DNA from 3 places in the Halobacillus ihumii genome. Region 1 is predicted to be linked to each of the others. Evidence: riboswitches for the same ligand, from Rfam matches in the RefSeq annotation. Region 1 holds a riboswitch; each other region holds the start of a gene.
The links. A riboswitch is a leader RNA that binds a small molecule or an ion and turns the genes downstream of it on or off. The one in region 1 is predicted to bind S-adenosylmethionine.

Region 2: linked by a shared signal. The riboswitch ahead of G6R08_RS13245 (methionine ABC transporter ATP-binding protein) and the one ahead of G6R08_RS13850 (methionine biosynthesis PLP-dependent protein) in region 1 are both predicted to bind S-adenosylmethionine.
Region 3: linked by a shared signal. The riboswitch ahead of ssuE (NADPH-dependent FMN reductase) and the one ahead of G6R08_RS13850 (methionine biosynthesis PLP-dependent protein) in region 1 are both predicted to bind S-adenosylmethionine.

The regions. Positions count from the first base shown of each region.
Region 1 is NZ_CACVAO010000001.1:2,783,854-2,794,183, reverse strand. It holds gene G6R08_RS13870 (dimethylarginine dimethylaminohydrolase family protein) at 1-187, shown strand, start outside; gene cysC (adenylyl-sulfate kinase) at 425-1,021, opposite strand; gene G6R08_RS13860 (inorganic phosphate transporter) at 1,039-2,121, opposite strand; gene G6R08_RS13855 (phosphoadenylyl-sulfate reductase) at 2,118-2,852, opposite strand; SAM riboswitch class I at 3,035-3,139, opposite strand; SAM riboswitch class I at 3,510-3,618, shown strand; gene G6R08_RS13850 (methionine biosynthesis PLP-dependent protein) at 3,688-4,800, shown strand; gene G6R08_RS13845 (bifunctional homocysteine S-methyltransferase/methylenetetrahydrofolate reductase) at 4,851-6,713, shown strand; gene metH (methionine synthase) at 6,694-10,146, shown strand; gene G6R08_RS13835 (aminotransferase class I/II-fold pyridoxal phosphate-dependent enzyme) at 10,191-10,330, shown strand, end outside.
Region 2 is NZ_CACVAO010000001.1:2,645,151-2,655,480, forward strand. It holds gene G6R08_RS13225 (helix-turn-helix domain-containing protein) at 133-378, shown strand; gene G6R08_RS13230 (hypothetical protein) at 777-1,199, shown strand; partial or broken gene G6R08_RS13235 (glycoside hydrolase family 32 C-terminal domain-containing protein) at 1,266-1,481, shown strand; gene G6R08_RS22480 (GntR family transcriptional regulator) at 1,904-2,095, shown strand; SAM riboswitch class I at 2,579-2,694, shown strand; gene G6R08_RS13245 (methionine ABC transporter ATP-binding protein) at 2,781-3,809, shown strand; gene G6R08_RS13250 (methionine ABC transporter permease) at 3,799-4,461, shown strand; gene G6R08_RS13255 (MetQ/NlpA family ABC transporter substrate-binding protein) at 4,477-5,310, shown strand; gene G6R08_RS13260 (M20 family metallopeptidase) at 5,324-6,511, shown strand; gene G6R08_RS13265 (NAD(P)-dependent alcohol dehydrogenase) at 6,936-7,976, opposite strand; gene G6R08_RS13270 (MerR family transcriptional regulator) at 8,288-8,692, shown strand; gene G6R08_RS13275 (LacI family DNA-binding transcriptional regulator) at 9,830-10,330, shown strand, end outside.
Region 3 is NZ_CACVAO010000001.1:3,065,697-3,076,026, reverse strand. It holds gene lhgO (L-2-hydroxyglutarate oxidase) at 34-1,242, opposite strand; gene G6R08_RS15245 (Nramp family divalent metal transporter) at 1,264-2,541, opposite strand; gene G6R08_RS15240 (FadR/GntR family transcriptional regulator) at 2,580-3,275, opposite strand; SAM riboswitch class I at 3,483-3,592, shown strand; gene ssuE (NADPH-dependent FMN reductase) at 3,716-4,261, shown strand; gene G6R08_RS15230 (C45 family autoproteolytic acyltransferase/hydrolase) at 4,333-5,400, opposite strand; gene G6R08_RS15225 (amino acid ABC transporter ATP-binding protein) at 5,654-6,391, opposite strand; gene G6R08_RS15220 (amino acid ABC transporter permease) at 6,404-7,105, opposite strand; gene G6R08_RS15215 (amino acid ABC transporter substrate-binding protein) at 7,089-7,904, opposite strand; gene G6R08_RS15210 (Glu/Leu/Phe/Val family dehydrogenase) at 8,097-9,473, opposite strand; gene G6R08_RS15205 (C39 family peptidase) at 9,678-10,330, shown strand, end outside.

The DNA.
Region 1 (10,330 bases):
TGATCCCGCTCTATCCATTAACGTTCTGCCCATAGCTCCTGGAAAAGTAGTCTGTCCGAGTTCTGGAAGTAAGACCAATGAACTCCTAAAGTCATCCGGAATACATGTTATAGAAGTAGATGTCAGCGAGTTTTATAAACTAGGAGGCGGTATTCATTGCCTGACTTTACCGCTTATGAGGAGATAACTTTTTTACAAAGATTAAAAGAACAGGATTAATCTAAGCGGCTGAGACATAACTAAATTTCTTAAGTAAAAAGACGAACGACGTTCTGTTTTAGTGAAGTATATTCGGGTTTTATCCACAAACCATACTTTCTACCTAGTTCGGATTTTGCTTTTGTCCCAACCCCTTAGAAACTCACGAAATAAAGAAGTCACGATTTAATTGGATATCCATTATTAAAAAACTCCCTTCGACAGACTAAATCCAATGTTTCTCTTGTAATAAACGAATAATACGTTCAACTGACATCTCTTCAGATTCCTGATCTGTATGCACGACTAGTTCTCCCGTCAACGGCGGTTCATAGGGGGAATCAAACCCTGTAAAGGATGGGATTCCCCCTTTTCTTACCTTTTTATATAATCCTTTTGGATCGCGTTTCTCACAGTCCTCTATCGGACAGCTTACAAATACTTCAAGGAACTCATCTTCTTCAAATTTATGACGAACTTGGTTACGGTCTGACCGAAAAGGGGAGGTCAATGCTGCGATTACAATCGTCCCGCTATCTACTAAAAGCTTAGCTGCTTCTCCAACCCTTCGGATGTTTTCCTGGCGATCTCTTTCTCCATAACCAAGATCATTGTTTAAACCTTGACGTATATCGTCTTCATCGAGGACATAGGTTTGTACCCCCTGTTTGTAGAGCTTCTGATTAATGAGGTGAGCTATCGTAGACTTTCCAGAACCTGATAGACCAGTAAGCCAAACCACACCACTAAAATGCTGATTTTTACGGTGATAATCTATTTTAGAAATAGACGTAGTATCTTGTCGGATAATGTTAGAATTCATCCCCTACCCTCCTCATACTAAAACTCTTGCTTTAATGAACGAGGCTTTCCTTTTTGAGTCTGTACAGCTGCTTTCCGTCCAAAACCAGTCAGCAGCAGAGTGGCTAGTATGCCGCAAGCAATCATCACAACTGTATAGAAATTTGACCTCAGGAATACCTCTGTTAAACAGTACGCAAGGAGCAAAGAAATGATCGGAGAGGTGATCCAAACTTTCAATATTTGATAAATAATTCTTTTTCTCCAAATCTCTGTCCAGTTCTTTGTTGCCCCTACACCTACAATGGCTGAAGTCGTGACTTGTGTCATCGGAATCGGGATCCCTAATAAGGAAGCACCAACTACCAGTACTCCTGATGTTCCTGATACCATAACACCGTCTGTTAAGGTTAAGGTAGAAATGCGCTTACCATTCGTTTCAAGCACTCTGCCTCCTAATAAAATACTTCCAAGGGCTATAAACACTCCTCCAGCCAGCAGCCCCATTTCCTTAGGTAAAACACCCGCTCCAACTAGGGGACCAATTGCATTCGCTACGTTGTTCATTCCAGCAGCAAATGCTTCTATGAAACCAGTAATAATGAGCAAGATCGAAATCCATTTGGAAATTTGTCTATTCGCTGAATGCTTGCGCTTTTTCCTCCAGTAGTTCCCAAATAATCCAAAACAAAATGTCAGTGCAAAGGCAACAACAGGCACGATAACCCAAAAGGTAACGACGTGGATCAGATTTTCAAGGTAGAGTTGTTGTAATGAGATCCCTACCCCGACGATGGCTCCAACTGTTACTTCACTTGTTGAGAGCGGAATGCCAATCATGTTTGTGAAAAATAGTGTAATGGCCGATACAGACAAGATAATGACAGCCGCCTGAACAGTAAGCAGTTCAGAAGCGATCAGTCCCTTTCCTATCGTTTCCACTACTTCTCCACCCCACAACGCACCAAGTAAACCTCCTACGCCGCTTAGGATAAGAGCTGTTCGTTTCTTTTTGATAACTTGAGCCCCATAAGCAATCCCCATCGTTGCAGCCGAACCACTCGCTCCAACATTAAACGCGAAAAAACAGGAGACGGCCAGCCCTATTATGATCAGTGTCATGAACGAGAGTCCTTAGGAGGCCCTGTGTGGAGACCACATTCCGTCTTTTCGAATCCCTTCCATCTGGAGGAACGATCGTTAGGGTCATCTGAGGGAGCCGTACAAGGTATACAGCCAATACTTGCGTATCCCTGATCATGTAGCTCATTGTATGGAAGATTATTTGCACGGATATGCTCCCACACATCTTCCCAGGTCCAGTGAATAAGAGGACATACCTTGATCGAACGGAATCGATCATCTCTATTCACAAAATTGGTCTCACTTCTGCTGGCAGATTGCTCGCGTCTTAACCCGGAAACCCAGGCCGTCGCCCCGTTTAACGCTTCTTCAAGCGGCTTTATCTTTCTGATATAACAACATTGATCAGGATTTCGATTCCACAACTCATCGCCATGCTTACTTGCCTGTTCCTTCAAGGTTAAATCTGGCTTTTTCATCGTAATCTGCAATTCTGGAAATCTTTCTTTTATTTGATTAATAAGATCGTATGTCTCCTGAAAATGGACATCCGTATCCAGGAATACAATCGCTGCATCTTTCTTTACCTGAGAAATCAGATCAATCAATACAATTCCTTCTGCTCCAAAGCTGCACGCATAAACGATATCATCATACGAACGATAAGCCCATTTCAGCACTTGTAATGCTTCTTGTTTATGATCTGCTGTAATTTGATCTGGGAAAGGATTTTCAAATATAGAGTCATAGGTTAACACGTTATTGTTCATAGTTTAGTCCTCCTTAATAGATAACGTTACTATTTGTCAAAAGCAAAGAAAAAAGGCAGCACTGCCCACTCCAGCAAGCAGCACCGCCTCTAGTTGTCTAGTCAGCAGCAACATGATTCAATTAAAAAAATCCTCTTCTTAAACAGCAATAAGAAGAGGGTTTCAGTTACGAATTACGTCTCTTCTTATCTATCAAGCCAATAGCTTGTTGGAGTTAGCACAGTACTATGACTAGTCTGTTGCCGGGGTTTCGTCGGGCCAAGTCCCTCCACCCCTCTGGATAAGAATTTGATTTAATTTTGTTACAGGAAAATATACAACAAGTATTGTCTTCTGTCAAAGGGATTTTTCTAAAATTTGTTACTTGTGAAGTCTTAAAACCCTTTATTCATAGTGATTTAGTTGGGAATGATAAAATTTAAATTTTTTTGAAAATTACTCTTGATTCCTTGTTTTATTTCGTGTAATGTAAGTCGCAACATCATGAAATGAATAACCAACTTTTGGAATATGATTTAAATTCTTGTACTAGATCATTAGTAGAAATCATAAACTACGTTTAGACGAATTCCGCAACAATGCATAAATTTTTTCTTGAACTCAATAGTCTATTGATGTAAAGTAATGTATTAAAAATACCAAAAAATTACATAAAGATTCTTATCTAGAGAGGTGTAGGGACTGGCCCGATGAAGCCTCAGCAACCACTGGTATAACCAGACTGGTGCTAAATCCAGCAAGTTATTTAAAACTTGGAAGATAAGGAGAAGCATGAAATATTTTAAAGCCTTCTTCTTACAGAAGGCTTTTTTATTTTTTTAAAAGGAGAATGATCATGTCTACTACCTCACGTACGGAAACGAAGCTTGTTCATACAGGTAAGAACAATGAGGATGCTACAGGAACCATTAATGCACCTGTCTATTTCTCAACTGCCTATCAGCACCCTGGCATCGGCGAATCAACCGGCTTTGACTACTCAAGAACAGGTAATCCAACCAGAGCCATACTCGAACGTTCCATTGCCGAAATCGAACACGGAGAAATGGGATTCGCATTCAGTTCAGGAATGGCAGCGATCCAAACTGCACTTTCTTTATTCGCCCATCAAGATGAAATCCTTGTGTCAGAAGACCTTTATGGCGGTAGTTATCGTTTATTCGAGCATCTTTCCTCTCAATATGGTTTGACATTTCACTATTGTAACAGCCAGCATCTATCTGATTTAGAACGATACATTACTAACAAAACAAAAGCCATTTACATTGAGACACCTACAAATCCGCTTATGCATGTAGCGGATATTCCGGCTATCGCGAGAGTGGCTAGAGAACATGGACTTCTGCTGCTTGTCGATAACACCTTATATACACCGCTTCTGCAACAGCCTTTACGAGAAGGAGCCGATATTGTAATCCATAGTGCAACGAAATATTTAGGCGGTCATAACGATACTTTGGCTGGATTACTTGTCGCAAGGGACTCTGTGATTTGTGAAAAATTAGCTCTTCATCAAAATACCACCGGTGCCGTCCTCTCCCCTTTTGACTCGTGGCTGCTCATGCGGGGAATGAAAACCCTTGCCTTACGAATGGAGCGGCACGAAAAAAATGCAAAGGCGGTAGTTGCATACCTGGAGCGGCATCACGCCATTACACACGTCTTTTATCCCGGTCGAGGCGGAATGCTTTCCTTTCGACTAGCAGCTGAGCACTGCATCGATCCTTTTTTAAGAAACTTGAAAGTCATCACCTTTGCCGAGAGTCTCGGCGGAGTAGAAAGCTTTATCACCTATCCAGCAACTCAGACTCACGCCGACATACCAGAGGATAAGCGGAAAAACTATGGTGTGTGTAATCGGCTGCTGCGGTTTTCAGTTGGCATTGAAAGTATAGACGATCTGATCGCGGATCTCGATCAGACGCTGAATAAATTACAAGGGAAATAGCAGATATTTGGAATCGATCCCATACCTTAATTGAGAACAGGAGGAACAGTATGAACCTGAGAGAAGCCCTTCAAGACAAAACTGTAGTAGGCGACGGTGCTATGGGAACATTGCTTTACTCTTACGGCATTGACCAGTGCTTTGAGGAGTTAAACCTTTCCCATCCTGACGAAGTCCTGTATGTTCACCAGGCGTATGTTAATGCTGGTGCTGACATTATTCAAACGAATACATATGGAGCCAATTATATTAAACTAGCACGTTATGGGTTAGAGGATAAAGTAAAAGAAATCAATACAGCAGCTGTCAGACTAGCTAAACAAGCAGCAACAGACAATACCTATGTAGTGGGTACCATCGGAGGAATACGCGGCATTAAAAAACAAGCCGTCTCCCTGGAAGAAATCAAACGAACCTTTCGTGAGCAGCTTTACTGTTTGTTGTTTGAAGAAGTTGATGGAATTTTACTAGAAACGTTTTATGACCTGGAAGAACTTATAACCGTTTTAGAAATTGCTAGAAAAGAAACCACTCTCCCGATTATCGCCCAAGTGTCCATGCATGAACCAGGTGTACTTCAGGAAGGCACCTCCCTTGCTGAAGCTTTAGCAATCATAGAAAAAGCAGGGGCTGATGTAATTGGGGTCAATTGCAGATTGGGACCTTACCACATGGTCCAGGCATTAGAGAGTGTCCCTCTTCCAGAAAGAGCCGTACTTTCTGCCTACCCGAATGCTAGCTTGCCAGCTTACCAAGATGGCAGATTTGTTTACAAAACAGATGCGAATTATTTTAAAGCAAGTGCCCGCGCCCTTTATGAACAAGGAGCCAGACTTATAGGGGGCTGCTGCGGAACGACACCCGAGCATATTGCTGCAATTGCGAACGAAGTAAAAGGTATCAAGCCAATCGAACAGAAGAGCATTTCTATTCAGGAAAAGGCTCCGGCTTCCCCTGAAGAGCATAAAGATACTCGTCCACACCTTTACGAAATAGCTGAGCAAAGACCGTCCATTATTGTTGAGCTTGATCCACCGAAGCGTCTCTCTACCGATCGATATTTAAAAGGGGCGCAGGCGCTCCAAGAAGCTGGCGTCGATTCAGTGACATTAGCCGATAATTCACTCGCCAGCCCGAGAATTTGCAATACAGCCGTCGCCTCCATTATCAAGCAAAAATTCGATATCAATCCGTTAGTCCATATATCCTGCCGCGACCGAAACCTGATTGGTCTGCAATCCCACTTGATGGGACTGCATACACTCGGAATCACCCAGGTCCTTGCTATCACCGGAGATCCGACTAAAATCGGTGATTTTCCTGGCGCTACATCCGTCTATGACCTGTCTTCATTTGATTTGATTCATTACATCAAACAACTGAATAAAGGAATTTCATTCTCTGGAAAATCACTTGGAATAAACACGAATTTCTCCGTTGCAGCAGCTTTTAATCCAAATGTTCGAAACCTTAATCGAGCGGTTGGCCGTTTAGAAAAAAAGATCAAATATGGCGCAGATTACTTTATCAGTCAGCCAGTTTACAGTAAAGAGCAGCTGAAAGAAGTCTATGAAGCCACCAAGCATATATCAGCCCCTATTTATATTGGCATCATGCCATTGATCAGCTCGCGTAATGCGGAGTTTTTGCACAATGAAGTACCAGGAATTACGCTCTCTTCGGAGATTAGACAGCGTATGGAAGCTTGCAGCCACGACCCCGTGCTATCCCAAGCCGAAGGGATCGCCATTGCAAAATCTTTAATTGATGCTGCAATTAATTATTTTAACGGGATTTATTTAATCACACCCTTTTTACGATACGAAATCACAGAAGAACTCACTCATTATATTAAGCAGAAAACACAAACAGACAAGGAAAGGAAGGTTGTAAATGGGAGCCACATTATTTGAACAACATCTCGCAAAACGAATTCTTGTATTGGACGGAGCCATGGGAACAATGCTGCAAAATGCCGGACTTGAAGCAGAAGATTTTGGGGGAGAATCCTATGAGGGTTGTAATGAATACTTGAATATAACGGCGCCAGAAGTGCTTGAGCACATTCATGTTCAATACCTGGAGGCGGGCGCAGATATCATTGAAACAAATACATTTGGAGCAACTGATCTCGTACTCGACGAATATGAGTTAGGTCACTTAGCAGAAGAGATTAATTACAAAGCGGCACAAATCGCTAAACAGGCGGCCAGTACCTTTTCAAAAGATGGGCGTCCCCGTTTCGTAGCTGGAGCTATGGGACCAACGACCAAAACCCTCTCCGTGACAGGAGGAACAACTTTTGAAAAGTTGGCCGATTCCTATGAAGAGCAAGCAAGAGGATTGATCAAAGGTGAAGTTGACCTGCTCTTGTTAGAGACTTCCCAGGATATGCTGAATGTAAAAGCGGCCTACCTTGGAATCACTCGAGCCTTTACATCACTCCAGCAAACACTTCCTTTGATGATTTCGGGAACGATCGAACCGATGGGCACTACACTTGCAGGGCAGTCGATCGAAGCTTTTTATTTATCGCTGGAACATATGAAACCTGCTGTTGTCGGGTTAAATTGTGCAACTGGTCCGGAATTCATGCGCGATCATGTTCGTTCACTTTCAGAGCTTGCTACCACCTCTGTCAGTTGTTATCCAAATGCCGGGCTTCCTGATGAAGAAGGTCATTATCACGAAACACCTGAATCTCTAGCTATAAAGGTTGCCGGTTTTGCAGAAAAGGGTTGGCTGAATGTCGTAGGCGGCTGCTGTGGTACAACACCCGATCATACAAGAGCACTTGCAGAGGCTATAAAGGAAATCGAACCTAGAAAGGTACCCTCGTCCCATCCGCACGCTGTTTCAGGAATCGAACCGTTTATTTATGAAGATAAAAATGACCGCCCGATTCTGATTGGTGAGAGAACCAACGTAATCGGCTCCCGCAAATTCAAACGGTTGATCGCAGAAGGAAAATTTGAAGAAGCTTCGGAAATTGCCAGAGCCCAAGTGAAGAAAGGCGCCCAGGTGATTGATATTTGTCTCGCTGACCCAGATCGCGATGAAGTAGAGGATATGGAAGCATTTATGAAACAAGTCATCAATAAAGTGAAGGTCCCACTGATCATCGATTCAACTGATGTGGCCGTTATCGAAAAAGCGCTCACCTACTCGCAGGGAAAAGTGATTATCAATTCGATCAACCTTGAAGACGGCGAAGACCGCTTTAAAGAAGTCCTTCCACTCGTACATCAATACGGTGCCGCCGTCGTCGTCGGGACTATTGATGAAGAAGGAATGGCGCTTACAGCCGAGAGGAAACTTGCGATCGCCAAACGCTCTCGCAATATTTTAGTCGACGAATACGGTCTTGATGAAACGGACATTATTTTTGACCCGCTCGTCTTCCCTGTCGGAACTGGTGATGAACAATACATCGGCTCTGCTAACGAAACGATTGAGGGAATTCGTTTAATTAAGAAACAGCTGCCAAATTGCCAAACCGTTTTAGGGGTAAGTAATGTCTCCTTTGGCCTTCCCCCAGTTGGAAGGGAAGTTCTCAATGCCGTCTATCTTTATCATTGCACAAAAGCTGGACTTGATTATGCGATTGTAAATACCGAAAAGCTGGAACGATTTGCTTCTATAGCTGAAAAAGAAATTAAACAGGCTAATGACCTGCTTTTTCAAACGACTGATGGCACACTCGCATCTTTTACAGCCTTTTACCGCGGTAAGAAAAAGGAAGTCAAAGTACCAACAGCAACGATGAGTTTACCCGAACGATTGGCCCACTATGTTGTGGAAGGAACAAAGGAAGGATTACTCCCCGACCTTGAAAAGGCGCTGGAAACGTACCCTGCCCCTTTAAAAATTATCAATGGACCACTTATGGAAGGAATGGCTGAAGTTGGACGCCTATTTAACGACAATCAGCTTATTGTAGCCGAAGTTCTGCAAAGCGCTGAGGTAATGAAAACCTCAGTTGCTTTTCTTGAACCTCATATGGAAAAAGATGATACGTCCAATAAAAAAGGGAAAATCCTTCTTGCGACCGTCAAAGGCGATGTGCACGACATCGGGAAAAACCTTGTAGATATCATTCTAAGCAACAATGGATTTGAAGTAGTCGATCTCGGAATCAAAGTTACTCCGCCTGAGCTAATCAAACAAATTAATGAGGAAAAACCTGACTATATTGGATTATCAGGATTGCTCGTCAAGTCAGCGCAGCAAATGGTATTAACCGCCCAGGACCTGAAACAGCAGCGAATAAATCTGCCGATATTGGTGGGCGGCGCTGCCTTATCAAGAAAGTTTACGAATACAAAAATCGCTCCTCAATATGAAGGTACAGTCTTTTATGCAAAGGACGCTATGGACGGACTAGGCCTAGCAAACCAGCTTAGTCAAAGGGAGGAGCGAGAGCTGTTAATTCACCAGCAAAAAGAGAAACAGGCCAAAGCTATTGCGAGAGGAAGTGAGCAAACCAAGGTTCAATCAGCCACAGCCGTAGCTGATAAGCCAGTATCAAACGTTTCTAAGACCGTCCCGATTTACCAGCCGCACGATTTCGAACAGCATATTTTACGCGATTATTCCATTGCTCATATTAAACCTTTTATTAACATGCAGATGCTGATTGGTCATCACCTGGGGCTAAAAGGCAGATTTTCCAAACTATTAGAAGATGGAAATAGCAAAGCTCACCAGTTAAAAGAGGTTGTCGATGATTTACTGCTGAAGGCTGAAAAAGAAAACTGGATCCAGCCGTCCGCTCTCTACCAGTTCTTTCCCGCCCAATCTGATGGGGATGACGTAATCATTTACGATCCTGCTGCTCAAAAGACGATCCTTGAACGCTTTACTTTTCCTCGCCAATACAAGGAGCCGTATCTTTGCTTAGCAGACTATCTGCGCTCCGTATCCAGCGGGGAAATGGACTATGTTGGCTTCTTCTCGGTTACGGCCGGTAAAGGAATCAGGGAGCGATCTTTAGAGATGAAACAACAAGGGGAATATTTGAAGAGCCACGCGTTGCAAGCATTAGCTTTAGAAACGGCAGAAGGTCTAGCCGAACACATCCATCAGCTCCTGCGGGACAAATGGGGATTCCCTGACCCGACGGATTTCACGATGCAAGAACGTTTCTCAGCCAAATATCAAGGGCAACGATATTCATTCGGCTATCCGGCCTGTCCCGATTTAGACGATCAGAAAAAATTATTTCAATTGATTAGGCCAGAAAAAATCGGGATTGAATTAACTGAGGAATGCATGATGGAACCCGAAGCCTCCGTCACGGCCATGGTATTTGCCCATCCTGAAGCACGTTATTTTAACGTTCATTAAGTATTGAAAAAAGACAAGAGCCCTAAAAGGAGGAATTTTAATATATGAGTGCTTACAATGATCGAGTAGAGACGAAATTCATTCATTCTTCGGCCAGTCATGATCATACGGAACATAACACAGGTGCCGTTAACGTTCCAATTTACTTGTCATCCACCTACCATCAAAAAAGCTTTGATCAGTT
Region 2 (10,330 bases), 140 kb from region 1:
AGAGAAAAGGCCTATTAAATCAGCAAAGAGATATAAAATAATGAGTGCACAAATGAATGCACAATTGAAGAGAAGATTTTATTTTGCTAAGATTCACACGTAAAAATTAATTCTTTTAGAGGAGGTAGAAAAATGACAGTTAAATCGGCTGATCGTGTTATTCGTATCCTGGATTTATTAAAGGATTTCCCTGAAGGGTTAACACCTAAAGAAATTGCTACCAGTCTGTCTTTGCCCCGGAGTAGCACATTTCACCTTCACCAGACAATGGAGGCTAGACAAATTTTAACTGTGGGAGAACAAAAGATATACAAGCTCGGTTCGAAGTTAATCCAAATCGGAGCAAGCGTACAGGAGACAACGGACATTTCTGCATAGGGTAAGTTTATCTCCTGGAATTCAAGGAAGTGATGGAAGGGCCATCCAAAACCCAAGAAAGACTCTGACAAAAGGAGCTGTCCTTATGGATGGTTTTTTCTCTAAGGGGGGCCTCTTTTCCTTTAGCCTTGGTGTGAGTAGCAGACCATATATTTGAGTACTTCATCCATCCTATCCTCTATTTGCTTCACTTTCTCTTCAAACGGGCAACCAGTTCAAAAAATCAAAGATGGTTATCGCGTAGAACAATGTATATCAAGATTAAAGACCCCATGGAGACCCTTGTGTGAGACGATAAGGTTATAATAAAGCCCAAAGTGGAAATTCTTAAAGAGCGGTTAGACAACGAGCCCCCTAGCATTCATAGAAATGTTTGTTATCCAAAAGGAGAGTTTATCATGAAGCAACAAATTATCGGTGAAACTGGAAGTGGAAAGTCCGTCATGTTAAGAAAATGGGCGCTGAATGATGCCAATAAGGGTTTGAATGTAGTTTTTGTCGATGGTATTGAGGGATATTCTAATCACGAGAAAAAATTATATACTAAAGAATTAATAGAATTCCAAGATAATCACCTAAACAAATTCACCGTTGATGAATTTATCACTGAAGTTGAACAAATAAAGTCGTGTGATCGTCTATATGTGGATCATGTTAGTAAAGATATGCTAGGAGAAAACCTTTTCCATGATACTATACATTTGATTCAATCGAAAAAGGAAGGTTTTCAAAACGTTTGTGCGGTCGTATATGGTGATAGATCTGATCACTATATACTTGACGGGTTTGTTCCTATTCAATTGGTCATGCGTAGTAAATAGGGGAATTCAATAAATGATGTTTTTACAACGCTAAGCCCTCTATTTGTAAAAAAATGGAATATCTAAAGCTGGGCACCCTTCGATAATAATAAAAATAGTGTTCATCTGAAGATATTAGTTGATAAAACAAATATTGAGGTGTTTATCGATGATGGGAAATTTGTTAAATCCAATCGGATCTTTCCCCCAAAGGATGACCAAGGAATCACCCTTTTCTCCGAAGGGGGAATGGCAACTTTTGAACATGTAGAAATTAAACATATGGGTTCCATCCATAAATAAAACCTCCCTTCTATGTTTTCAAAATATGCTAATAGGAGGGAATAGGTTGTGGGTTGTGCAGAGTCCATAGCAGAAAAATACATTTTAGTTAATTTTATGATTACGTTTAATAAACTGAGTTTTTCCCTTCATCTATAGTCTGTCTTTAAATATTGGACAACCAGCAGCCCTGATCAAATTTTCTCGACATAAGAATTCTTCCTACCTTTATTATTAAAGTATAGGGGTTTGGTATCAAGAAGGGTCGATGTTTCATTCATTTGAGCTTTCATTTTTGAGGGCTTTTTACCATTGTTTCTTTCTACATGGAAATGAAAGTATTATCCTTAGAGAGGAAAAGAAAAAAACCGTTTACAAATTAAGTTGTTTGTAGTACAACCCACTTAAATACAACGTATACAAAAGAAAGTGAGGTGAGAATAATGCGATTTCCAATTGACCGTCTGCCTTGTTCTTCGAAGGGAAAGGAGACTGCTAGTCAAATGCGATTTGAGATTATAGGGGGTGAATTGAAACCGGGTGAAACGGTTTCCGGAAATTATATTGCAAAAACATATAATGCTAGTCGGTCACCTGCAAGAGAGGCACTAGGCTTGTTATTTTTGACCACATAATGCTCACGTTAAAATCACATTTTATTCATTTTCTATATTTCTTAATTACTTTTTATTTTGTTTTAGAACGAAGGAAACCAACCGTAATAATTATCGTACGCTCGTAAACCCCCCGTTCTCCATAAAAGCTATATATCTCGATATGTATTCCCATAAAATAAATCCTCCGTTTCCCGGATCTCAAGTTGCTACAATCAATTTTCTTCTCTATCGAAAGTGGTGGGGGAGTTTGGTGTCAAAAAGATGTGACTTTTTAAAAGGTAACAAGAAAAGTAACGAGGAAAAACAACCTTACGAAGGTGTGCGAACGCACGTTCTATTTTAATAGTTTCAGTTTTAAAGATTCGCATTTAAATGGAGGGTGGAAAAGTCTCGAAAAACCTAATGATGTATGGGCGGCATGATGTAGGAAATACATGGATTGACAAAAGACTTTGTCTATATTATGATAATTCACATCATTTAAAAAATAATAAGCTTATCTTCTTATCTAGAGAGGTGGAGGGACTGGCCCTTTGAAACCTCGGCAGCGGGACTAATGAAGTTCATTAGAAACTGTGCCAATTCCAGCAGGTGCATGTGCACTTGAAAGATGAGGAGAGCCGGTTTTCTATTAAGTTTGAAAGCCCCTCTTCTAATTTTTCGAGAAGAGGGGCTTTTTCGTGTTAAATAAGGGGGATAAGAAATGATCCAGTTTGATGAGGTTTCGAAAGTTTATCAACATAATGGGAATGATTTGCGAGCAGTTGATCGAGTGAACCTAACCATTGATAAAGGTGAGATATTTGGGGTTATTGGGTTCAGCGGAGCTGGGAAAAGTACACTCGTTCGATTGGTAAACCTTTTAGAAAGACCTTCTGAAGGGAGTATATTAGTAGATGGTGAGGATTTGTCACAGTTATCAAAACCAGGTCTAAGGAAAGTGCGCAAGCGCATTGGGATGATTTTTCAACACTTCAACTTATTAGAATCTAAAACAGTTCTACATAATGTTGCTTTTCCTTTAATTATTTCAGGAACTCCGAAGAAAAAGGTTAAAGCTAGAGTTGAAGAGATATTGGAATTTGTAGGCCTTTCAGACAAGGCACATCAATATCCTGATGAATTATCTGGCGGCCAGAAACAACGAGTGGGTATCGCCCGTGCACTGGCTACTTCCCCTGATATTTTACTATGTGATGAAGCCACGTCAGCACTTGATCCAGAAACAACGAGGTCCATTCTTCAATTGCTTAAAAGAGTTCGAGATGAATATAACCTTACGATATTGATGATTACACATGAAATGAATGCGGTTCGCGAGGTTTGTGATCGCATTGCTGTCATGGAAAGTGGCCGTGTAATTGAGGAAGGTTCTATTTTTGACCTATTCTCTAATCCTCAACACCCAACGACTAAAAACTTTGTCAATTCAGTGATGGAAAGTGATATTCCGGCCTCTATACTTTCAGGAATTGAAGAGCGTGGTGGAGGACGACATGTCTATCGTGTAACTTTTGTAAAAGAAAAGGCCAGTCAGCCGATTTTTTCACAAGTCACTAAAAGTTATCAAGTAGAAGTAAATGTATTGTTTGGGCAAATTACCGAACTTCAAGGCATCCCATTTGGGCAGTTAGTTGTGGAATTGCAAGGCGATGATAAGGAGATCTTGAGAGCACTAGATTATATTCAACGAACAGTAACCGTACAGGAGGTAGAAGCCGATGCAGGTTGAGTTAGCAGAATTTTGGCCCCGGATTTTACAAGCAACTAGCGAAACTTTAATCATGGTAGGCATTTCGTTAGTTGCAGCAACACTTATTGGAGTTCCACTAGGAATTGCGCTCGTCGTTACACGACGAGGTGGACTTATTCAGAATAGCGCATTTTTTAAAGGGTTAAGCATAATTATAAACTTTTTCCGTTCGATTCCTTTCATTATACTACTTGTTGCTATTTTGCCATTAACTAGATTTATAGTCGGGACATCAATAGGGACGGCAGCTGCTGTGGTGCCACTCGTCTTATTCTCAGGTCCTTATATTGCAAGGTTAGTAGAAAGTAGCTTGTTAGAAGTGAAGCCAGGAGTCATAGAAGCCGCAGAAGCTATGGGAGCTTCTCCATGGCAAATTATTTTTCGTGTGTACTTGCCCGAAGCACTAAGTTCAATCATGTTGAATTTAACGATTGCAACGATCGGATTAGTTGGGGCATCCGCGATGGCTGGTTTTGTTGGGGGCGGAGGCCTCGGTGACTTAGCAATAGCCTATGGTTACCAGCGTTTTGAAACAGACATTATGATCATTACGGTCCTTCTACTCGTACTCATTGTGCAAGTAGTCCAAACAATAGGAAACATATTATCCAAAAAAATGAAAAGACAATAAACGGGAGGATTTATAATGAAAAAATTGACCGTACTACTCGGAATAATCTTAGCAGTAGGAACGTTACTTGCTGCATGTAATAAAGAAAGCGGGGCTACAGGCACCGATGAAGTTGTTAAAGTTGGATTGAATGGGTCCGGTGTTCCCATTTGGGAAAAGGTGAAAGAGAAAGCGGCCGAAGAAGGAATCAAAATTGAGCTCGTTGAATTTTCTGATTATGTGCGCCCTAATTTGGCACTTGCTGCCGGCGATATTGATTTAAATGCCTTTCAAACGGTCTCTTACTTTAATTCCTTTATTAAAGAACGCAATTTGGATCTTGAGCCCATTGCAACAACCATTATTGCTCCTATGGGGATCTACTCTGAAAAATATAAGGACGTAAAAAATATTCCAGAGGGTAGTTCCATTGCCCTGCCAAAAGAGGCGACAAACATGGGACGTGCGTTACTTCTATTAGAAAAAGCAGGATTAATCGGGCTTCCTGAAGACTTTGACGGAATTGGGTCATTGGATAAAATCGTTGAGAACCCTAAGAACTTAAAATTTGAACCCATTGCAGCTGCCCAAACCCCTCGCGTACTACCCGATGTAGCGGCTTCTATTATTAACAATGGGGTAGCCGTTGAGGCAGGATTTGTACCAGTAGATGACGCTATTTTCATTGAAGACGAGACGGCCCAGCCATATATCAATATTATTGCAGCTCAATCAGATGAAGCAGATAAAGAAGTGTATCAAAAGATTGTCGACCTTTATCAAGAAGAAGATGTAGCGCAACATATTCGTGAAGTGTTTAATGATTCTTTAATTCCAACATTTGTTCCGTTAGAGAAAATCGGATGGTAAGGGAGAGCTTTCTATGACTCTGACAACAGAGCAAGATTTACAGGACCAAATTATCCAGTCCATTGAAGGTGAAAAAGAAAGCTATTTAAATACAAGTCATAATATCCATGCTCATCCTGAGATAGGTAATGAGGAATTTTTTGCATCGGGTCTGTTAGCATCTTTATTAGAAAATGCAGGTTTTAATATCGACAGAAAAATTCCAGAACATGAGACCGCCTTCTTGGCTAGAAAAGTCTCTTCTAAACCCGGTGCTAAAATTGGATATTTAGCAGAATATGATGCGCTGCCGGGATTAGGGCATGCATGTGGTCATAATATTATCGGTACGACTTCTATTGCAGCAGCGATTGCTTTAGGGGAAGTGATTGAAGATACTGGTGGGGAAGTGGTGGTCCTCGGGACGCCTGCAGAGGAAGGTGGACCTAATGGCAGTGCTAAAGGTACATTTGTGCGTCATGGACTTGTTCAAGAGCTGGATGCATGTATGATGGTCCATCCCCTAGGAAAAACATCCGGATCAGCACCGACCTTGGCAGTAGATCCAGTAGATTTCGAATTCTTTGGTCAATCAGCACATGCAGCCAGTAACCCGGAGGACGGGATAAATGCCTTAGACGCTGTCATCCAATTATTCAACGGCATCAATGCTCTACGTCAGCACGTCACTGAAGACGTACGTATTCATGGTGTGATTTTAGACGGAGGACAAGCACCAAACATAGTACCGGATTATGCAAGAGCCCGATTTTTCATAAGAGCAGCGACTCGTGAATCTTGTGATCTATTAACTGCTAAAGTAGAAAGAGTAGCGGAGGGAGCTACCACAGCAACTGGAGCAACTTATAAGATGACCAGAATACAAAATGGGGTAGATAACTTTAAAGTTACACCACGATTCGACGTTATATTTAAGGAGAAGATTGAAGAATTGGGGGAAGATTATTATTTAATGAGCAAAGGCTTAGGATCCACAGATGCAGGTAACATTAGTCATGTGGTCCCGACGATCCATCCTTATATAAAAATCGGTAATGATGATCTTGTAGCACATACTAATGAGTTTAGAGAAGCAGCTCGTTCGAAAAAAGGGGACCAAGCACTATTAAAAGGAGCAAAGGCACTGGCTTTAACTGGTTTGGAATTATTACAAAGTCCAGAGTTATTGCAGGAAGTTAAAAACGAATATAATGATTTGTAGGAGTTTTACCTTTTATTAAAGGGGAAGAGTATCAATAATTCATAAAGTAACCAATTAGGCCAGCAATTATAAAATGGAGAAGTGAAAGAACACTTCTAAGGAACCGTTACTAAGCAGAGAAGCAACAAGTCAAAGACGACCACCTCGACAAAAGAGAGGGGCGTCTTTTTTCTTTCTACAGGTAGTGTGGATTATCAAATGAACATCAATGCTGATTGAGCTAGATGGTTAATTCATATAAGATTATCAGAAGTCAGAGTTCGCTAAAATCCCGTCCTTTTTCTTAAAGGAACGGGATTTATATTAGAAGTTTTACATTTGTTTTTAAAGGTAAATTGTAAACAATTTAATATGGAGACTTTCTTGGTCTCAAACCTATGCTTGTATGGTACTGGTATCCTTATTGAAAGTTTCTAAAACCCACTTACATTGTACTTACATCAATTACAAAACGATATTTTACATCGGAAGCTATTACTCGTTCGTAGGCTTCGTCGATTTCATCCGCTGAAATTACTTCAATTTTAGGAGTAATGCTGTGTTCTGCACAGAAATTCAGCATTTCCTGAGTCTCACGTATGCCCCCAATCATTGAACCTGCAAAGGAACGACGGTGACCGATAAGAGAAAACACATTTACTTCCAATGGTTCTGCAGGGGCACCGACATTTACCAGGGATCCCCCGAGATTTAACAAGGAGAGATAAGCATCAAGGTCAATTTTTGCACTTACCGTGTTAATGATGAGATCAAACGTACCGGACAGCTTATCAAAGGTCTCAGGATCCCTGGTGCTATAGTAGTCATTTGCGCCGAATTGCAGTCCATCATCTTTTTTATTCAAAGTTCGTGACAGAACGGTAACCTCTGCATCCATAGCGTGTGCAATCTTTACAGCCATATGACCAAGACCGCCCATTCCAACAACCGCTACTTTCTTACCTGGACCAGCTTCCCAATGATTTAATGGAGAATATGTTGTAATGCCTGCACAAAGTAATGGTGCTGCTGCGTCTAGTTCAATGCTTTCAGGAATCCTGAGTACGAAATCCTCAGTTACGACAATGTGGGTAGAATAGCCACCTTGAGTTGGCTCGCCATATTTGTCAACACCTGCATAGGTAGGGACATTTCCTTTGAGACAGTATTGTTCTTCACCTTTACGGCAGTTTTTACACTGGCCACAAGAGTCAACCATACATCCGACCCCTACTCGGTCCCCGATCTTGTACTTTGTTACCTCTGTTCCAACATCCGTGACTATCCCCGCAATCTCATGTCCAGGTACTAGAGGGTAGTTCACGTCGCCCCATTCCCCGTGAGCAGTGTGGATATCAGAATGGCATATCCCCGCATATTTAATTTCAATCAGAACATCATGTGAATCAAGATCACGTCGTGTAATTTCAGCTGATCGAAAGGCTTTATCTGGCCCGTCAACAGCTCGTGCTTTAGCAATAATCATATAATAACCTCCAGAAATTTATAGTTCAAGAGAATGCGCTGTATCGGATTAGATTGAAAACTCAGATGAAATCATCCTTCGTAAATCCCAATCCGAATTTTTTCTCTTGCAAAGCAATGGTAATGCTTATAGTTAACTCTAGGTCAAGAGATTAGTCTATTCTTTTTAAGGATCCAGTTCGTTAAATAGAACCAAGTTCTACATTATTTATAAGATTATTTTGACATTAAGTAAATACCGTGAAAGAACCCCTTCTAATCATAGAGTTAACTCGAAGTCTATACCATTAAAAATAGAAAAGGAGGTAAATGATGAAAAACTATTCTATCAGCGAAGTGGCAAAAAAATTGAATCTTACAGCATATACCTTACGTTACTATGATAAGGAGGGGCTTTTGCCTTTTGTTGAACGGAGATCCAACGGAACAAGGGTGTTTAAAGAATCTGATATCGACGCTTTAAAAGTAATTGAATGCTTGAAATCTACTGGGATGCCTATAAAAGAAATTAAAAGCTTCATTGATTGGTGTGCTGATGGGGATTCCACCTTGCAACAAAGATACGACATGTTTATGGAAAGAAAAGCTACTGTAGAAGCACAATTAAAAGAACTAAACAAGACAATGGAACTCATCAAGCATAAATGTTGGTATTACAAGACGGCTTTGGATTCCGGATCAGAAGATATTCATAAAAGTAATAAGATAGAGATTTAGACTAATTAAAAAAAGCCACTTGTATTTTATACTGTATATATGAAGTACAAGTGGCTCTATTTGTATCTATTACTATTGCTAACTATCTAAAATAAACAAAATACCAGAAGCCCCTTCACGAGGCTTCTGGCTATCTATATTATATTTTATCCATGAAATGGTAAAGAACTCATGAGAAGAATTATTAATTTGGTATGCGCACCATTTATATCGATTAAATTATTTGGTCTAACTGACATGTTATTCCCTGTATTATTTTCCTTAGTTAATTTGATATATGAACTTTGGCTCTGGAGCAGGATTAGGGTATTAATAGTGCCCCAATATTATTTAATTGTAGCATATACCACCATAGAAAAGATGGTTTTAACAGGGCTTTATACTTCACAGCAAAGGTTCCTACATACACCAACAGGTGAGTTGATCAAGTTCTCTGAAAGATATATTTGTGACTGGATTTTACTGGGTACTGTTCATCACTTTTGATAACTTATATTATCTAAAGTTATATAGACAATTTTTAACACTGATTATATAGGCGTTTTATCTCATATCTATACATATTTATTCTACTCAGGGAATGGGCGGCATGATGTAGTAAAACTCTGAAATTCCTTGATATAAGGGGTTTTAGAGGTTATACACCATCCGATCTCATTAAAATATCACGAAAACATCACATTTTTATATATTTTGTTCTGAGATGCTTTTCAGATGGCCTTTGACTTTCTGGGGAGCATCTTTTTCCATTTCCTATGTTACATATATATAAACCATATAACCAACGGGAAAGTGTTAATTCCACGGCACAGAGCCTCCTCGCTCCGCCTCATACATATCGGCGTTGTACACTCTAGGCAATGCAACTTGCGGGAAATAGGTGTTTAATTAACAAGTCTCTGACTTGGAATTAAGTGATATTTACTAAAATAATAAGTAAATACTTTACTTAGTTCTGTGTTATAGATGACTTGTATGGTGAATTACTTCTTGAATAGTGCGGGTAATAATATAGATACAAAACTTTCTAAAAATTTAGTGAATTTGTGTTGAAAGCGATTTAATAGTTTGATAGTATTCAATATAAGATACTGAAATTTAGTAAAATATTTACTCTTTTACATGAAGGGGATAACTATGACAACAATTAAAGATATAGCATTACGTGCTAAATTTTCAAATACGACTGTTTCCAGAGTTTTAAACCATGACAAAACATTATCGGTTGCCTCTGAAACACGGCAAAAAATATTGGATGTTGCCAATGAGATGGGATATAGAACGTTACAGGAACGCAAAAAGAAGAACCAACCTCGAAGTGACGTAAACACATCAAAAGTCGGCATTCTCCTCTGTGTTTCAGTTGAGGAAGAGCTGAATGATTCTTATTTTCTATCGATTAGACAAGGCATAGAGAACGAATGCCAGGAGAGAGGTCTGATCACTACAGAACTGTTTCGGTTAAACAATTTATTGTCTGGTCAAATCAGTAGTGATATCGAGAATTTAATAGTGGTAGGGAGGATCAATTCAGAAATTCTCGATCTAATCAGTGACCAATTACAAAACATTGTCTACATCAGTCATACAGTGGATGAAGACAAGTATGACTCTGTTGTTATTGACTTCGAAAAGGCA
Region 3 (10,330 bases), 280 kb from region 1:
AATTCTATTTAAATAGCCTTTCAAAGCTTCAAATTAATAACTTGCCGTTCCTTGATATTTCTTTGCCACACGAGACACAATCTCCCGGCCAATTTCGATCGATGCCGTGGCAGCCGGGGAAGGTGCATTACACACATGGACCATCCGCCTGTCCTGAATCATCATAAAGTCATCAATCAAATGCCCGTCAGAATCAAGTGCTTGAGCACGAACTCCAGCTTTCCCCGGGACAATATCCTCTTCATCGATTTCCGGAATAAATCGCTGAATCTCCTTAACTAATGCCTTTTTACTATAAGAGCGATAGATTTCTTTTAACCCTTCGGCAGCATTTTTGCTGGCCAGCTTAAGCAATCCCGGGTAAGTAGCCGATTCAATGAAATCTTTCACTTCAAAATCCGTTTTGCTGTACCCTTCTCGTTTAAAACTAAGAACTGCATTAGGACCGATCAGAACCCGCCCATCCATCATTCTCGTAAAATGAACACCAAGGAAAGGAAAGTCTGGGTTAGGAACGGGATACACCAGGTTTTGAACAAGGTGGCGCTTTTCTGGATTCAACTCAAAGTATTCTCCACGAAATGGGATAATTCTCATGTCCGTTTTAATTCCAGCCATTTGTGCGATTCTGTCACTGAATAAACCGCCACAGTTAACGAGGAACTTGGTTTGATAGATTCCACGGTTTGTATGAAGCTCAACTCCATCTGCACCATCAGTTATATCTTGAACCTCTGTATTCAACATGATTTCCCCGCCATTTTGCTGAATTTGTTCGGCAAAAACTTGAGCAACCTGCTGGTAATTAACAATTCCCGTACTAGGAACTCGAATGGCTGCGATTCCGTTGACATATGGTTCTATTTCTCTAAGTTCATCAGCTGATATTTTTTCTACATCCAACTGATTTACCAAACCGCGTGCATAAAGATTGTCAAGCAGTGGCAGCTCATCCTGATTCGTAGCCACAATCACTTTGCCGCACATGTCATGCTCTATCCCGTGCTGTTTACAAAAACCAACCATCTGCCGGTTGCCTGTACGGGCCAGTTTCGCCTTCAAACTGCCCGGTTTGTAGTAAATTCCCGAATGAATCACCCCGCTATTCCTTCCCGTTTGATGGACCGAAATGGCTGCCTCTTTTTCGACAATTAAAATCCGGGCATTCGGATAGCGTTTTGTCAGCTCCACTCCTACAGACAAACCGACGATTCCAGCACCGATTATCGTATAGTCATATATCATCTATCTGCCTCTCCTCTACTAAAACAAATTGATAAGTTCCACTGCCCCCAGATACCCAAACAACAACAAGCTCCCAACTAATACAGCATTGGTGATCCAGCCATTCTGATAGACTTTGTCTACACGTTTAGAATTTAACAACGTTAATAGTGAAATAGCTAAAAATGGCATAAACAATGCCCCAAGCGCTCCATATGCAATGACAATTCCTACAGGTTTGTCAAAAAAGAGCAACAGCATTGGAGGGAACGTCAGCCATAATAAATAAAAGCGGTAAGCCGGTTCTTTTTCTGATACCGGGGTATCGAGATTCTGTTTACGGACAAGCCTCATAAAATCAGCGAATAAATAAGGAACCCCATTCCATACACCCAATAAGGAGGAAAAGGCAGCCGACCATGCACCGATTAAAAATAACCAGCGGGCAACACTCCCAAACTCAGAACTAAAGATCGAGCCTAACGTTACAAGCCCTTCTTCTCCGTTGATTTCAACACCCGTCCCGTATAAAAATTCGGCACCGATCACGAGCAGTGATGTAGTAAAAATCGCCGTTATAATATAAGCAACTGACGTATCAAGCCTCATCATAGAAATCCACGATTTCCCTTGCCAGTTTTTCTCACGAATCCAATAGCCATAAGCTGCCATCGTGATTGTACCGCCAACACCGCCAAGCAATCCCAGTACAAGCAGGAAGGATCCACTGTCGAAACGCGGGATCGTTCCACTTAGTATATTTCCAAGGTCTGGCGCGATCATGACTGCTGATCCCACTACCGTTACGAACATGACTCCTACCAACACCGTCATCACTCGTTCAAATATGTCATACCGGCCAGTCAAAACAATGAGAAGGCCAGCAATTCCATGTATGATGGCCCATGCCCATAATGGCATGATTGGAAACATGGTGACCATCATTAAGGCGGACGTCGTCATCGCTGCCGCCCCATAACTGAATCCCCAGAGAATCGAATAAACACCAAAATATCCTGTAGCCCATTTCCCCATCGACCGCCAGCCTTCTAAAATTGTCTTTCCTGTTGCTAATTGCCAGCGCCCCATTCCTTCTGTTAAAAAGAATTTGAGGATCGCTCCGATGGTGATTGCCCAAATTAAAGTTGTCCCGAAAGAAACTCCAGCGACAAGAGCTGCGACCAAATCACCAGTCCCTACCCCTGTCGCAGCGGTAACAATCCCTGGTCCTACTGTTTTTAACTTTCCCCCGATCGTCGTCGGAGCTTTAGGAACCTCTGTATGCATTTGCTCATGAGAATGTGCTTCAGAACTCACAATCATCCCTCCATTGTAATCGTTTTCAAAAAAATAAATTATAAGTACCGTTGTTTTACATTTTTAAGATGTTCTCTCATCGCTGCACTTGCAGAACTTGGTTCACCCTCTTGGATAGACTGAAAGATCGCCCTATGTTCCTGCAATATCTGTTCGCTTTGCCCCGGTATATCCAGGGATCGGGCTCGGCTGTCCTCTAGCCCAATTAACACCTGATCAGATACCATGTTCATGACTTGAGCCAGTAATTGATTTCTTGCGATCCTGGCAATGTACATGTGAAAAGCTAAATCCTCTTCGGCAGCCAAACTATTAGCTAGCACGGCCTGTTCGAGCTGAAGATAGAATTGTTCCAATCCTACAATATCCTGCTGATTTCTTCTATGTGCCGCGTAATAAGCAATATCCACTTCTACAGCCTGTCGCAATTCCATAAGCTCAACCATATTAGCCGACTGTCCACGAATAAGAGCCCGGAGTTTATTCATAATATCTTCGATCGTATTTTCTAAGAGATAAACACCACTGCCCTGCTTGATTTCAACGATGCCAGACGACTCCAGCACACTAAATGCTTCTTTCACAGATGTTCTGGATACAGACAACTTTGCAGCCAGCGTCCTCTCTGAAGGCATTTTCTCCCCAGGTACAACTTCCCCCCTTTTAATACACTTTTTAATTTGTTCTACGATCATATGATAGACGCGTTTTTTTCTGATAGGAGACTCCTTCATCTTCTCTACCCTTTCGAAAAAATTATTGAACAGACTAAGTGGATGGTCCAGTTTAGTTTACAAGGTTATTTTTCAGAATTCAATGATTATTTAGAACCTTTTCTAAACCCTTCGAAGAGTCGTACCAATGTCTGAATTTATTATTTTTTCCGATTATTCATTGACAATAGCTGTGTTTTCATATTACGATTAAACTCAAATTAAAAATTCTTATCCAGAGAAGCTGAGGGATCTGGCCCTGTGAAGCTTCAGCAACCTCTGACAACTGTCAGAAAGGTGCTCCGTCCAGCAAGATTTAAGATCTTGGGAGATAAGAGCGGATTTAACCGTCAAACCCTCTTTTCTCATTAACAGAAAAGAGGGTTTTTATATGTGTGATTAAGATTTTTTACATTTGGACGAAGTGCATTAAATGATTTTAACGGAAAGGAAGTTGTTATATGAGTGATATCGTATTGTTGTCAGGAAGTCCTTCAGAACAGTCAAGATCAGAAAAAGTTTTAGATTATCTAGACAGATTGGTCGTTGAGGAAGGGTTATCTACCACTAAAATTTCAGTCCGCAATGTTTCGCCTGAGGATCTATTTTATGCCCGTTTTGACAGTGAAGCGATTGAGGAAATTACGGAAACGATCCAGCAAGCAAAAGGAATCATCGTTGCTTCACCCGTGTATAAGGCCTCCTACTCTGGCATTCTTAAAGCACTCATCGATCTATTGCCACAGGATGTGTTAAAGGATACACCCGTTCTTCCCATTATGAGCGGCGGCAGCAAATCCCATTTACTCGCCATAGAATATGCACTTAAACCTTTGCTGGCTACGTTGAAGGGACAAAATCTAAAAGGTGTGTATTTACTGGACGATCAGATTGATAAATCCAGACCTTCCCATCCGATCACCGATATCGATTGTGAACAACGCTTGAAGAAACAGCTCGTTTACTTTCTTCAAATTATTCAAAAACAAGTTCCGCTAATGTTATAAGCACCTCAAAGCAGGAGGCACGTTCATTGGCTTATGAACGTGCCCCCTTCTTTTTTATAAAATTAACTCGGTTATTTTCTTCCTGTCCAATACGCCCCTTCATCAAGATGAGCAAACGGAATATCGGTATCCACTTCACCATGAATCCGTTCTAACTGAAGATCTTCCCCATCAAGCCACTTGGCGAAATCAAATTCCATCGGCTCCGCGTCTCCACCAAGCGCGAACCAGGTTTTCATTTCTTTAGGCAAGTAACCTGATGTATGAATGGTTCCTGCCCAATTCCTGTATTGTTTTGAGAATACGCCTTTATCTGTATCATTCATTAACCGGAATGCATCATAAGCCCCGGCTAGATGATCGCGCTGGCTGTTCATCGCGTCCATCCGCTTCATAGAATCGACTAGATGGTTACGGTTTTCTTTCGTCATGATTTCAAAGTGGTTCGTGCAGACGTTAGCCTGACGGACCTTAACGCCTCGAGGAGAAGCCTCCACAACAAAGGTTTGATCACTCTTGTCAAAAACGGTGTAGCTGAACGAATGGCGATGGGGAATCTCCTGCAGCATGTTCACCGCTTCCTCAACCGTTGCGCAAGATTCTAACACGAGACGGCCGATTGCACAGCAGATAAATCCATCTCCGGGTTTTTTTCTGTGCATGAAATTGTAGCCAAGCGCCAGCCCCTTTTCATTCATTCCGTCCATTCGACCCGTAATGCGCTGAGTAGGTCCGGCAATCGCATAACCCGTGTCTGTTGGCTGAAAGAAACTATAACGGCCTTCGTAGGTTTTTGGCATATAATCATAATTTCGAATCATGTATCCGTTCCCTGTCAAAATGGAGCAGCCAGAGCGTTTGTAATCGACCCGGTAGCCGCCGAACTCCATCATCACCCGCTCCATCGGCCATTCCAGGGCATCGCTTAAACCAATGAGCTCCTCCCAGAGGCCCGGAGCAAAGCGTGTGATTGCCTCTTTGACTTCTGCTTCCTCCACCATAAACCTGGGCTTTCTTACGTTCCACTGCTTCTCACGGTTTCTGACCGTCAACGAGTCTTTCAGCTGCTCACCTTGCAGGCAGCCAAAGTCATAATGTGTCCCTCTAAATTGTAAAATATCGCTATGTATAGGCTTCAATGTACAATCCCTCTTTTGTTGTATGTCTTATTCCATTTATTTTAAGTTAATGGCTTTAGGCGGTAAAGCGATTTGAACTCTCTCCAAAAAATTAGTGTGAGCGTTTAGGCGCAAAAGTGAGCGCTTGGTTTACAATCCTGAGCGTTTATTTAAAATCATGAGCGAGATTTCACCTTTTGTGAGCTTATTATCTAATTCATGAGCGAATCCTATGAAATGTGTTTTAAAAAAGGCAGCCAAAAATTAGCTGCCTCTACTGATTGATCATATTGAGAAATTGCCGGGTTCGCTGTTCTTTTGGATGTTCAAACAGTACAGAAGGAGCCCCCCGTTCGACAATGACCCCGTCGTCCATAAAGATCACTTCATCGGCCACTTCTTTCGCAAATTTCATTTCGTGGGTGACAACGACCATTGTTCTTCCTTCGTTAGCAAGTCCTTTCATAACTCTCAAAACCTCACCGACGAGTTCAGGGTCAAGGGCTGAAGTTGGTTCGTCAAACAGCATGACCTTAGGATCGATTGCCATCGCCCGTGCAATGCCGACACGCTGCTGCTGTCCTCCTGAAAGTTTGTATGGGTATTCATACATTTTTTCCTGAAGACCTACTTTGGTCAACAACTCTGCAGCCTTGTCACGCGCCTTCGTTTTATCTACTTTTTGCACAGTCACAGGCCCTTCCATCACGTTCTGAATCACACTTAAGTGTGGAAAAAGATTATACGTTTGAAAAACCATGCCTGACTGCTTGCGGAAATCACGGATTTGTTTTTTCGTAAGCTTCTTCGTAAAGTTCAGGGTTTGCTGGTCGATGGTTACAGAGCCGCTTTCAGGTTGTTCCAACACGTTTAAGCACCGCAGCAGCGTGGTTTTTCCGGAGCCCGAGGGTCCGATAATGACAACCACCTTACCCTGCTCAACATTGAGACTGATGTCCTTTAATACAACGAGGTCTCCAAACTGTTTATAAATATGGTCCATGGTTAGCATAGATAAATCTCCTTACGTTTTCACATAGCGATTTAATCGTATTTCGATTTGATCTTGAACAAGTGAAAGAATGAAACAAATCACCCAGTAAATCACGGCTGCTTCCGTATAAACGAGCAATGGTTCATAGGTGGTGGCCACAATTTCCTGGGCTTTTCTAAACATCTCACTTACTAAAATCGTCGAAGCAAGCGATGTCTCTTTCACCAGGCCGATGAACGAGTTGGACAACGGCGGGATCGAAACACGGGTAGCCTGTGGGAGGATAACGCGTCTTAGTGACTGGAAATTGGACATTCCAATCGAAGAAGAAGCCTCCCATTGGCCTTTATCAATCGATAGAATTGAAGCTCGAATCGTCTCAGATGCGTATGCCCCAGTGTTTAAGGAAAACGCGATTAAAGCACCTACAAAAGGATCGAACTTCAAGAATTCGATACCTAAGGATCCCAGGCCGAAAAATACGATAAATAATTGCACAAGAAGCGGGGTTCCACGAATTATGGAGACATATACTCGCGCAATTCCGCTTAACACTTTAATTCCTGATATCCGAAAAATCGCAGTAGTTACGGCTAAAACCAGTCCAATGAAAAAAGAGAGCAAGGACAGCGGAATCGTGTAAGCAAGAACTCCTTTCAACAAGGGCAGAAAGGAGTTCTTAAGGATTTCAATGGATTCCGGGCTCAGCAATATACTACTTAACTGAAACATCTTCGTTAAACCATTTTTTTGAGATTTCTGTCAGGGTTCCGTCTTCTTTCATACTCTTCAACGCTTCGTTAACAGCTTTTACAAGCTCAGGGTTATTTTCACGGAACATCATCGCCGTTTCAGAGGCCTCTTCCTTTTTATCGACGATTTGAACTGGTGCGCTTTCCCCTTGTTCATTCAAATAATCAAGCACTGACAGACGATCGTTTACTGTTGCATCTACGCGCCCATTCGCAAGCAGCTGCATAGCTGGGTTAAACCCTTCTACACTTTCGATCTCAGCACCATGACTTTCAGCAATCGTTGAGTAATTACTTGTCAAAGACTGTGCTGAGGTCTTACCTTCAAGGTCTTCAAAGCTTTTAATCTCTTCATTATTTTTATTGGTTACGAGCACAGCGGACGTGTACGTATAAGGAATTGAAAAATTGTATTTCTCTTCACGGTCTGGCTTAATACCCACCTGGTTTGCGATCATATCAAAGCGTTCACTATTTAACCCAGCAAACATCGCATCCCACTTTGTTTCTTTAAATTCCGCTTCAACGCCCATCCGTTTCGCAACTTCACGGGCCACCTCAACATCGTAGCCAGTAAGTTCTCCCTGGTCATTATGAAATGTATATGGAGCATAGGTTCCTTCTGTTCCTATCGTCAGGACCCCTTTTTCTTTAATTTGATCGAGTACAGATTGATCACTTGCTGCTTCGTCTCCACTATTGTCAGACTCGCCTGATCCGCAAGCAGCTAGAATAAGTATAAATAAGGACATTATTAGTAACGCGCCGTATTTCTTCATTCATTTCCCTCCTATTAATATTCAATCCCTATTATTAAAGTCGGATTAGTTACCTATAAGATCATACAAGGTGAACCATGCTTCGTCAACAATAGAGCTCGCTCATTAGTATAATCAGACTTCGGAAAAAGATTAATCATAATAAAACCTCTTGAATTTCTATATTCAGAATCCAAGAGGTTTGTGCTGATTTTAATACAATTTGCCTTGTCGATACATCACCGTAGATAGCTTCATAACAGAATGGATATAACAATTCTGTCTTAGCGCGAACGGGTCACCAAAGAACTGGGGCAGGATGGTGTCCATCGTTTTCTGCATCTTATCAAAAAGAAGCTCGTAAATTTCTTCTTCCTTATAAAATTGCGTCTCACGGCCTTGAATCCATTCTAAATAAGAAACAATTCCCCCGCCGGCATTCGCCAGAATATCCGGCACGATTAATACACCCTTGCTGCTTAGGTGTTCATCTGCCTCTTCTGTAATAGGAGCATTCGCCCCTTCGATAATCATTCGTGCCTTGATCAGATCCATATTACGTTCGTGGATCTGATCCTCCAGGGCTGCGAGCATGAGCACATCGACATCAAGTTCTAATAAATCATCCCGGTTTTGGATTGTCGCTTTAATATCATTAGCAGCGAGCTCTTTCTCTGTCGTAGGCAGTTCCCCTTCATGCTCTTTGGCATAACTGTTTAACGCGGGAATATCAAGTCCGTCTGAGTTATAGAGCATAACGTTATGATCACTGACTGCCACAACCTGATTTTGCAAATAATTACACTGGTAAGCCTCAAGAGCACCGACAGATCCAAGGTTCCCAAAGCCTTGAACAGCCATAGTCAGTTTGCGGTCTGCATGGTCTAAGGCAGTTTTGGCAAATATATTGTCTGTTTTCTCAAGCCATTGCTTGTTGTCATTTAGGAAATTGTGCATCATGTAACGAAACGTAAAATAAACACCCTTGCCCGTTGCTTCCCGGCGTCCTAATGAACCTCCGTTTATAATGCTCTTGCCGGTAAAACTCCCTCTATAGGGCTCGCCTGGGTGAGTATTCTTATACTCTGCCATCATCCAATCCATCTCACGATCCCCCGTACCCACATCAGGAGCTGGAATGTCTTTATCAGGTCCGAGGATATCATTATTATATTGCACAAATTTCTTACAAATTAAATTCAATTCTTTTGGGGTGTAGTCTTTCGGGTTAATGACTACACCACCTTTTCCTCCTCCAAAAGGAACCTCGTGAAGCGCGTTCTTCAGCGTCATCAGCTTAGCGAGGTTGGAGACTTCATCTTCACTCACAGACGGGTGGAAACGGATCCCGCCTTTATAAGGACCAAGTGTATTGTTGTGCTGAATACGGAAGGAAGGGATGCGTACGATCGTTCCATTTTCCAGGGCAATCCTTAGGAACGACTTATGTATCTTGTTCGGTGTCGAAAGGATCGATACTAAAGACTTAAAAGCCTGATCTCTCGTTTTATCTTTCAAGTCGGGAAGAAAGTCCTTATCTTCCAGCAGCGCTTTTAACGATTGTTCGATTACGTTTATTTTCTCACTCATCAAAAAAAATCCTCCTTCTAAATAATACAGGTCATTTCTCCTATGTCTATTCCCTTTTAATTCATTCTAAAACAAAAGAATGTTCGAAGTGAATTTTGTAAAAACTATCCCTGTGCTTGTTAGTTTTTCTAGTGTTTCTCTAATAAATTTGATAATGTGTTATTTGGAATAAATAAATACTGTAATAAGTGAAGGAGAGGTATTGTGCGTGCTAAATATTTAATTATGGTCCTGCTTCTCATTAGTATGCTCAGTATTTACGGAATTGTTTTTGCACAATGGGAAGAACACACCGAGGAGAAATCAAACACGGCCACTCCTGAAAATCATCCTGAAACAGAATCTAAGAAAAACGAGGCACCCGCCCCTGCCGCTGATACTAAAGAAACTGTCAAGCCAGAACCCATGACATCTGATCCATCAACAGCACAGAATGAAGTCACGTCCATACCCGACTTTCCGCTTGACGTTCCCCTTCTCAACCAAATGGACCCGCCAAGACTTTATAATGGATGCGAAGTAACGAGTATGGCCATGATTCTTAATTATTTTGACATAGCCGTTACGAAAAATGAACTAGCTGAAAAAGTGAACCGCGTGCCACTGGTTTATTCAAATGGACTTAGAGGAAACCCTAATAAAGGATTTGTAGGGGATATGGAAGATGGACCGGGTTTATCGATCTACCATGGGCCGCTTGCTGACGCCACCAGAAGCTATGTCGGAGATCGTCTAATTGATTTCACAGGAAGCGCTCCCGACAAGTTGTTCCACTACCTGGATCAGGGACTTCCAGTATGGGTGATTGTGACGTCAACGTTTGGGCCAGTCAACAGTTTTCGCACATGGGAGACTCC